3 regions of the Paraburkholderia sp. J63 genome follow, and region 3 is predicted to be linked to each of the others. Evidence: riboswitches for the same ligand, from Rfam matches in the RefSeq annotation. Region 3 holds a riboswitch; each other region holds the start of a gene.
What was found. A riboswitch is a leader RNA that binds a small molecule or an ion and turns the genes downstream of it on or off. The one in region 3 is predicted to bind cobalamin.

Region 1 (2,260 bases), on a different contig from region 3:
GTCGTAGGCGAGCTTGCTCTCGCCCGAAAGCGGCTGGCCGAACAGCGTGTGGCCGCTCTCCTGGTGCGTGATCGAAGTCGACGTGGAGAGGCGCGTCGAGTCGATTTCGTCGGTCGGGATCGTGGGATCGTTCGAGTAGATGAACTCGCGATCGGTCGCATAGCCCACCGACTGATCGAATTGCGTAAACGGCGTGATGTCGAGGTGGAACGCGGCGCCCGTCGTCAGTTGATGGTTGCGCTGCCGGTCGTTGCCGCCCGCATTGTCATAGGAAAGGTCGGAGGCGTGATAGAGCGCGAACGTGGAAATCGACCAGTTATCGCGCGCGTAGCCGAGGCGCCCGTCGACGTCCTGCGCGTGATACGGATTGCGGCCGTCCTCGTGGCCATAGGCCCAGGGCCGGGTCGCGTCGATGCCCGCCGTGTTGTAGTCGTGCACGCCGAGCGAGTACGTGAGACCGCCGAGCGCCGCAAGCGGGCCGCTCGATGGCACGGTGCCCGAGGTGCGCAACTGCGTGTCGAAGGTCTTGTTGGAGCCGCCGCCGAACGAAACCGTCGTCCGGTTCGGCTGATTCGACGCGCGGCGCGTGAAGAGCTGCACGACGCCGCCCACCGCGTCCGCGCCGAACGAGGCGGCGGCCGGGCCCGAGATCACCTCGACGCGGTCGAACGCTTCCGTCGGCAGATCGGCCCACTCGGCCGTGCCCGTGGTCGCGGAGCCGATGCGGATGCCGTCGATGAACACGGCCACCTGCTCGGGCGACGAGCCGCGAATGCTCACCGACGCCAGGGTGCCGGGGCCGCCGCTTTGGGCGACGGTCACGCCCGGCAGCGTCGCGAGGGCCTGCGTGATGCTCGGGTCGGCGGGGGAGAGGCGGTCGAGGTCCTCGCGCGTGAGCACCTGCGTGCTCGCGTAGCGCTGGTCGAACGATTGCGGCAGATGCTGCGTGTCGCCCACCACGAGGATGTTCGGCAGCGTGGTGCTGGTGTCGTCGGCGGCGATGGCGGATGGCGGCTGCGCCGCTGGCGCGCCGTCGGCGGCGTGCGCGCTTTGCCACGCGCAAGCGGCCATCGCGCAGGCGGTCGCGAGCAGGCGCAGCGTCGGCTCGCGGGCTGTGGTGGTGGAGGTTTCGGCAGCCGGCGGAATGTGGTTAACACTGTGGCCAACGCGCTGGCCAACTGCGTGGCCAACGGCATGGCCAATGCGGCGACGGGCTCTCTCGGCGGGAGCCGTTTCAATCATGGCGGACATTCGACTGATCCTGAGGTCGGGCTGTCCTTGCAACGGGCGACCGCGTGCGTGCGGTGCTGGCGCTTCGGGACACCCCGCCCCTTGCGGCTGCTTGGACCTCGGTCGATGGCAGGTCTCCTGGCTCGCGGGTCGGCGCCCATTGCCGGCCTTCCCGGTTTCCCAGTGGCCATTTCGGCACGGACTCGCCGCTCACAGTTGCGGGGGCAGCCGCAGACTCGGGGCGGCGAGGCGCCCCCTGCGTTCCCTTTTGATCCCGTCGCCGGGAACCATCAGGGCGCAAGGGTAATGGGCGCGCTTCATGCGCGTCAACTCCGGGCGTCTACCGTCATGCATCGGGTGTTGCGAAAACGCCCGTCGAGCCGGGTCGAGCCTGCGTGGTCCGCGGTGCGCCGGCATGCGCGTCGCTACTGGCTGCCTTTCATTTCGCCGTCACTGCGCACCTGGAGCTGGCTCATGACCGTGCGCACGCCAGCCACGCCCTGCGCCACCGAAACCGCGAGCGCGATCTGCTCCTGCGCGGCCACGATGCCTGAGAGCGTGACGGCGCCGTCACGCGCACGCACGCGGATAAAGGTCGATTTGAGTCCGTGCTTGCGCGCCGCATGCAAGGCGTGGCGCACGGCGGCGGCGAGCTGGCGGTCGGTTGCGGCGGTTGCGGCGGGCGCAGCGGGTGCAGTGGGTGCACTTACGGCGGGCGGCGCGGCGGCGCTTTGCGAGCTGACCGCGGGCGCGCCGCCTTGCGCGAGTGCGCTGGCGCAGGCGCTCATCAGCAGCGTCATCGCGGCCATCCGGATACCGGTTCGTAGCAACATGTTTTCTCCTGCTGGGATGTGGGGTTCCGCGGTTCAGAACTTGTGATACATGCCGATGAGCACGACATGCGGCGAGCGGTAGTTCTGCATCACGCCGCCCGGACCCATATAGGCATTTGCGATGTTGTCGACGGTCGGCTGCTGCGCCGGCGCGTTGCCGTAAGCGGGCGCGGACCCGGTGTTGTGCACCAGCGCGC
Region 2 (2,260 bases), on a different contig from region 3:
GCACGAAGGCCCAGTCATAGGCGCCGAGCATCAGGATGCCGTCGGTGGTATCGACCAGCGACATGCCGGCCGCGAACAGCACGGGAAACACGAGCACCACGCCCATCGAGAGCCCCTGCGCGGCCTGGCTCGCCGAAATGCCGAGCAGGCTCACCTCCGTCGCGGTGTCGAAACCGAGACCGAACAGGAAGCCGATCGGCAGCATCCAGAGCGGCTTCGACACGAAGCGGAACAGCGGGCGGAAAATCCGCGAAAGCAGCCCGCGGCTGTTCAGCAGCAGGTCCAGGTCGTCGTTGTCGTAGGGCTCGCCGCGGCGTACCTTGCCGAACGCGCGCCAGACGCCGCGCAGGATGATGACGTTCATCGCGGCGATGAGGAACAGAAACAGCGCGGAGACGCTCGTCGAGAGCACGCCGCCGATGTCCTTCCAGGCCTCGACGCGGCTTTCCAGCGCGGCGGCCGTCGCCGCGACCGCGATGGTGACCAGCAGCACCACGGCGGAGTGGCCGAGCGCGAAGAAAAAGCCCACACTAACGGGGCGCTGGCCGTCCTGCATCAGCTTGCGCGTCACGTTGTCGATGGCGGCGATATGGTCGGCGTCGACGGCATGACGCAGGCCGAAGCCGTAGGCGAGCAGCCCGGTGCCCAGCAGCAGCGGATGCGCGTGAAAAGCAATGAACGCCCAGATCCAGGCGCCGATATTGAAGGCCGCGAGTACGAGGTAAATGCCGGCGACGCGGCGGCGAAGCGCTCCCGGTGTGGATGCGTTGGCGATAACAGTGGACATGAGACAGATCCTGAGGTCGGGCTGTCCTTGCAACGGGCGACCGCGAGGCGGTGCTTGCGCATCGGGACACCCCGCCCGCTGCGGCTGCTTGGACCTCGGTCGATGGCAGGTCTCCTGGCTCGCGGGTCGTCGTCCGGTGCCGGCCTTCCCGGTTTCCCAGTGGCGCATTTCGGCATGGACTCGCCGCTCACAGTTGCGGGGGCAGCCGCAGACTCGAGGCGCTGGCCTCCACTGCGTTCCCTTTTGATCCCGTCGCCGGGAACCATCAGCGGGCAAGCGTAACGGTCACGCCCCTGATGGTCAATCGAACCCGTGGAAAAACTCGCCAATCTCCCACTGGCGCATTCGAATGGCTTTCCGCGTCTTTTTATAGAAACCAATGCGAAATTATCTGGAAAGCCATTCGATGGCGAAACGCTGTTCAAAGGCCCCGAGGCGCAACTGGACCTACGCAGCCCGGCTTTCGAGCATTGCCGCTATCGCCGCGATAAAGGCCTCATAGAGTCCGGTGGTCTCGGGGCAGCGTCCCATTGCCCGCATGCAGCCATGCAGCAATCCGCGGCCAAGGTGAAACTGAGCGGGAACGCCGGCGGCACGCAGGCGCTCGACGTACAACTCTCCGTCGTCGCGTAGCGGATCGAACTCGGCGACCGCCACGAATGCCGGCGCCAGGCCTTCGAAGGACGGCGCCGCCAGCGGCGCAAGGCGCGGGTCGTCGTGGCTCGCGGGATCGGGCGCGTAGACACGCAGGAAATATTCGACATCGGCCGTGCTCAGCAACGGCGCGTCGGTATTGTCACGGAAGGACGCCAGGCTGTGATCCGTGCCCAGGCCCGGGTAAATCAGCGCCTGTCCGCGCGGCGCTGCCCCGCCGCGCTTCGCAATTTCCAGAGACAATGCCGCCGCCAGATTGCCACCCGCGCTGTCACCGGCCAGCACCACGCGCGACGTATCGATTCCCCAGGCATCGCCCTGCGCCTGGAGATGCCGCCATGCCGCGAGGCAGTCGTCGAACGCCGCCGGAAACACGTGCTCGGGCGCGAGGCGGTAATCGACCGCCACCACCACGGCGGACAAATCGCGCGCCATCGGCGCGGTGATGAACTCGTGCGAATCGAGGCCGCCCACCACCCAGCCGCCACCGTGCAGATACAGCACGCACGGCCAGCCCTGCGCGGGCGCTTCGCCCACCGGACGATAGAGGCGAACCGGAATGTGCCGGCCAGGCTCGCTGATCACATGGTCTTCGATGGCGAGGCGCGCATCGCGCGCGGGCGTGAAGTGCCGGCACAGCGCATCGTAAGCGTCGCGCATGGCTTGCACACTGTCGTCCGCGGCGCCAAAGCGTGCGCTCGTCGCCACGAACTCGCGCATTTCGTCGCTGAGCGGGTAGGGCTTTTGCATCGTCTCTTCCTCGCTCAGGCGACCGGCTGCTTGTTGGCCGTCACCGTGTCCGCCGGACTGTGACGCTCT
Region 3 (2,260 bases):
CTCGCCGATCAGCACGAAGCGGCTCGCCATCGTGCCGTCCTGCTGCGCGGCGCTTTCCTGCGCGTTCCAGCGGCGGTCGAAATAGCTGTCGAAGCGGCGGCCCACGCCCTGGATCACGAGGCGCATCGGCGCGCCCGGCAGCGCGGCGAAGCCCTTCACGCGATAGATCGTGTGCGTATCCACGAGCTTTTGCAGCGCCTCGATCGCGGCTTCGCGCGAGCTCGCGCGCCCCTGCACCACGACCGAATCGAACTCGTCGTGATGATGGTCGGGATCGTCGGCGGGACCGTGATGGTCGTGGCGCAGATGGATGCTCTCCTCCGAAGCCGCTTCGAGACCGAGCAGCGTGTGCAGATCGAGCTGGCCATGCTGGGCGCGCACGATCTTCACTTGCGGCGGCAGTTCCTCACGCAGGTCTTCGATGAGCGCGTCTTGCGCCGCGGCGTCGATGAGATCGGTCTTGTTGAGGATGACGAGATCGGCCGACGCAAGCTGATCTTCGAACAATTCGTGCAGCGGCGACTCGTGATCGAGATTCGGATCGGCCTTGCGCTGCGCGTCCACGGCCTGCGGATTCCCGGCGAACTGGCCGCTCGCGGCGGCGGGACCGTCCACCACGGTGACGACCGCATCGACGGTGAACGCGTTGCGGATCGACGGCCAGTTGAAGGCCTGCACGAGCGGCTTGGGCAGCGCGAGGCCCGAGGTCTCGATGAGCACGTGATCGATCTCGCCGCGGCGCTCGAGCAGTTGCTCCATCACCGGAAAGAACTCCTCCTGCACGGTGCAGCACAGGCAGCCGTTGGCCAGCTCGTAGAGCGCGCCGGCCTGTTCGTTGCCGTTCTCGTCGCAGCCGATGCCGCAACCGCGCAGGATCTCGCCGTCGATGCCGAGCTCGCCGAACTCGTTGACGATCACGGCGACGCGCAGGCCGCCCGCGTGCTGGAGGATGTGGCGCAGCAGCGTGGTCTTGCCGCTGCCGAGAAAGCCCGTGACGATGGTGACCGGGATCTTGCGCATGTGCTGCGTTTGCATGAGGTGCTCCTTCGGCGCGGGGCCGCAGGTGGGATGCGCCGCGCGGGGCTCGCGCGCACGTCTTTGGCGGGTTCGCGCCGTCGAGCACGCCGTCCACGCAAAATGCACGGACAGCGCGGGCAGCATGGCCGCGCGAAGGCAAAGCATGGTGCGCCGCGAGGCTTGCACAACGGTGTAACCGGTGTCACGCAAAGACGCGCCGCGGGCCAGGCCCTTGCCGACGCATGGAAATCATGGACCCGGCGCCGCAACCCCGCAGCGCGCGTCCCTCGTATCTGGCCGGTATCCGGACTGACGAAGCGCCGCTTCGCCTTCCCGCGCGGCAGACCTTATGGCCCGTTCGCACAGTGGCGTCACGCATGCATTGCATGCTTCGAAGCGGCTTGCATCGGCCTGGCGGCCGACGCGCTCGTTGTACCGTTGCGGGTGCAGTTCAGGTTGGCCATGCCCTTGGCGGGATGGCTCCCTGATTCCCGTTTAACTGCGTGCAGAACGTACGCGCACGCGAGCACCAGAGTGCGTGCGAGTGTAGGCGCGGGCCGCGCGCGCGTCAACCGACGCGTGCGCCGCGCGAGGCGTGCAGCGGGCTTCACAACGGCCTTTTGCGAGGCCCGCTGCGCGCTCCGGTTTTACCCTTGACGCAACGCGGCCCGCGCGCGAAGGCCGGAATCCGTGTGCTATCGTTGCGCGCATCCGGAGCGCAATCGCATGCACGCGCAGGTCCATCCAGAGTCGACCCGCCGCGCAATGCGCGCGCTTCCCGCATGCCACGCCCTCGAAATCGCACCCTCACGTGAACCGCCCCCTCAGCACCGACGCCTTGCCCGCCGCCCCCGCGTCGGCGCACAATGCTGCGCCGCTCGCGCTGGGCCTCGGCTGCCGCAGCGGCGTGACGCTCGCGCAGGTGGAGGCGGCCGTGCAGGCGGCGCTCGGCGCGTGGCCGCTCGCACGCGTGAAGACCGTGGCCACGCTCGACGCAAAAGCCGCCGAGCCCGCGCTGCTCGCGTTCTGCGCCGCGCATGCGCTGCCGTTGGAGGCCTTCGCGCGCGAACGCGTGAACGCCATCGGCATGCAGTCCGTGTCCAGCGCGCCCAGCGTGGCGGCGCGTGCGCGCTTCGGCGTGGAGGGCGTATGCGAGCCGTGCGCGCGGCTCGCCGCGCGAGGCGGACCGCTCGTGCGCGGCAAGCTCGCGCTCGATGGCGTGACCGTCGCGCTCGCCGCTTTC

Region 1: linked by a shared signal. The riboswitch ahead of U5775_RS28535 (TonB-dependent receptor domain-containing protein) and the one ahead of cobW (cobalamin biosynthesis protein CobW) in region 3 are both predicted to bind cobalamin.
Region 2: linked by a shared signal. The riboswitch ahead of U5775_RS05485 (HoxN/HupN/NixA family nickel/cobalt transporter) and the one ahead of cobW (cobalamin biosynthesis protein CobW) in region 3 are both predicted to bind cobalamin.

What each region holds. Positions count from the first base shown of each region.
Region 1 is NZ_CAJMZF010000034.1:81,804-84,063, reverse strand. It holds gene U5775_RS28535 (TonB-dependent receptor domain-containing protein) at 1-1,071, opposite strand, end outside; cobalamin riboswitch at 1,341-1,537, opposite strand; gene U5775_RS28530 (BON domain-containing protein) at 1,656-2,063, opposite strand; gene U5775_RS28525 (porin) at 2,097-2,260, opposite strand, start outside.
Region 2 is NZ_CAJMZF010000003.1:277,471-279,730, reverse strand. It holds gene U5775_RS05485 (HoxN/HupN/NixA family nickel/cobalt transporter) at 1-787, opposite strand, end outside; cobalamin riboswitch at 874-1,069, opposite strand; gene U5775_RS05480 (alpha/beta hydrolase) at 1,235-2,191, opposite strand; gene U5775_RS05475 (BCCT family transporter) at 2,206-2,260, opposite strand, start outside.
Region 3 is NZ_CAJMZF010000033.1:10,200-12,459, reverse strand. It holds gene cobW (cobalamin biosynthesis protein CobW) at 1-1,035, opposite strand, end outside; cobalamin riboswitch at 1,295-1,566, opposite strand; gene U5775_RS27850 (cobalamin biosynthesis protein) at 1,829-2,260, shown strand, end outside.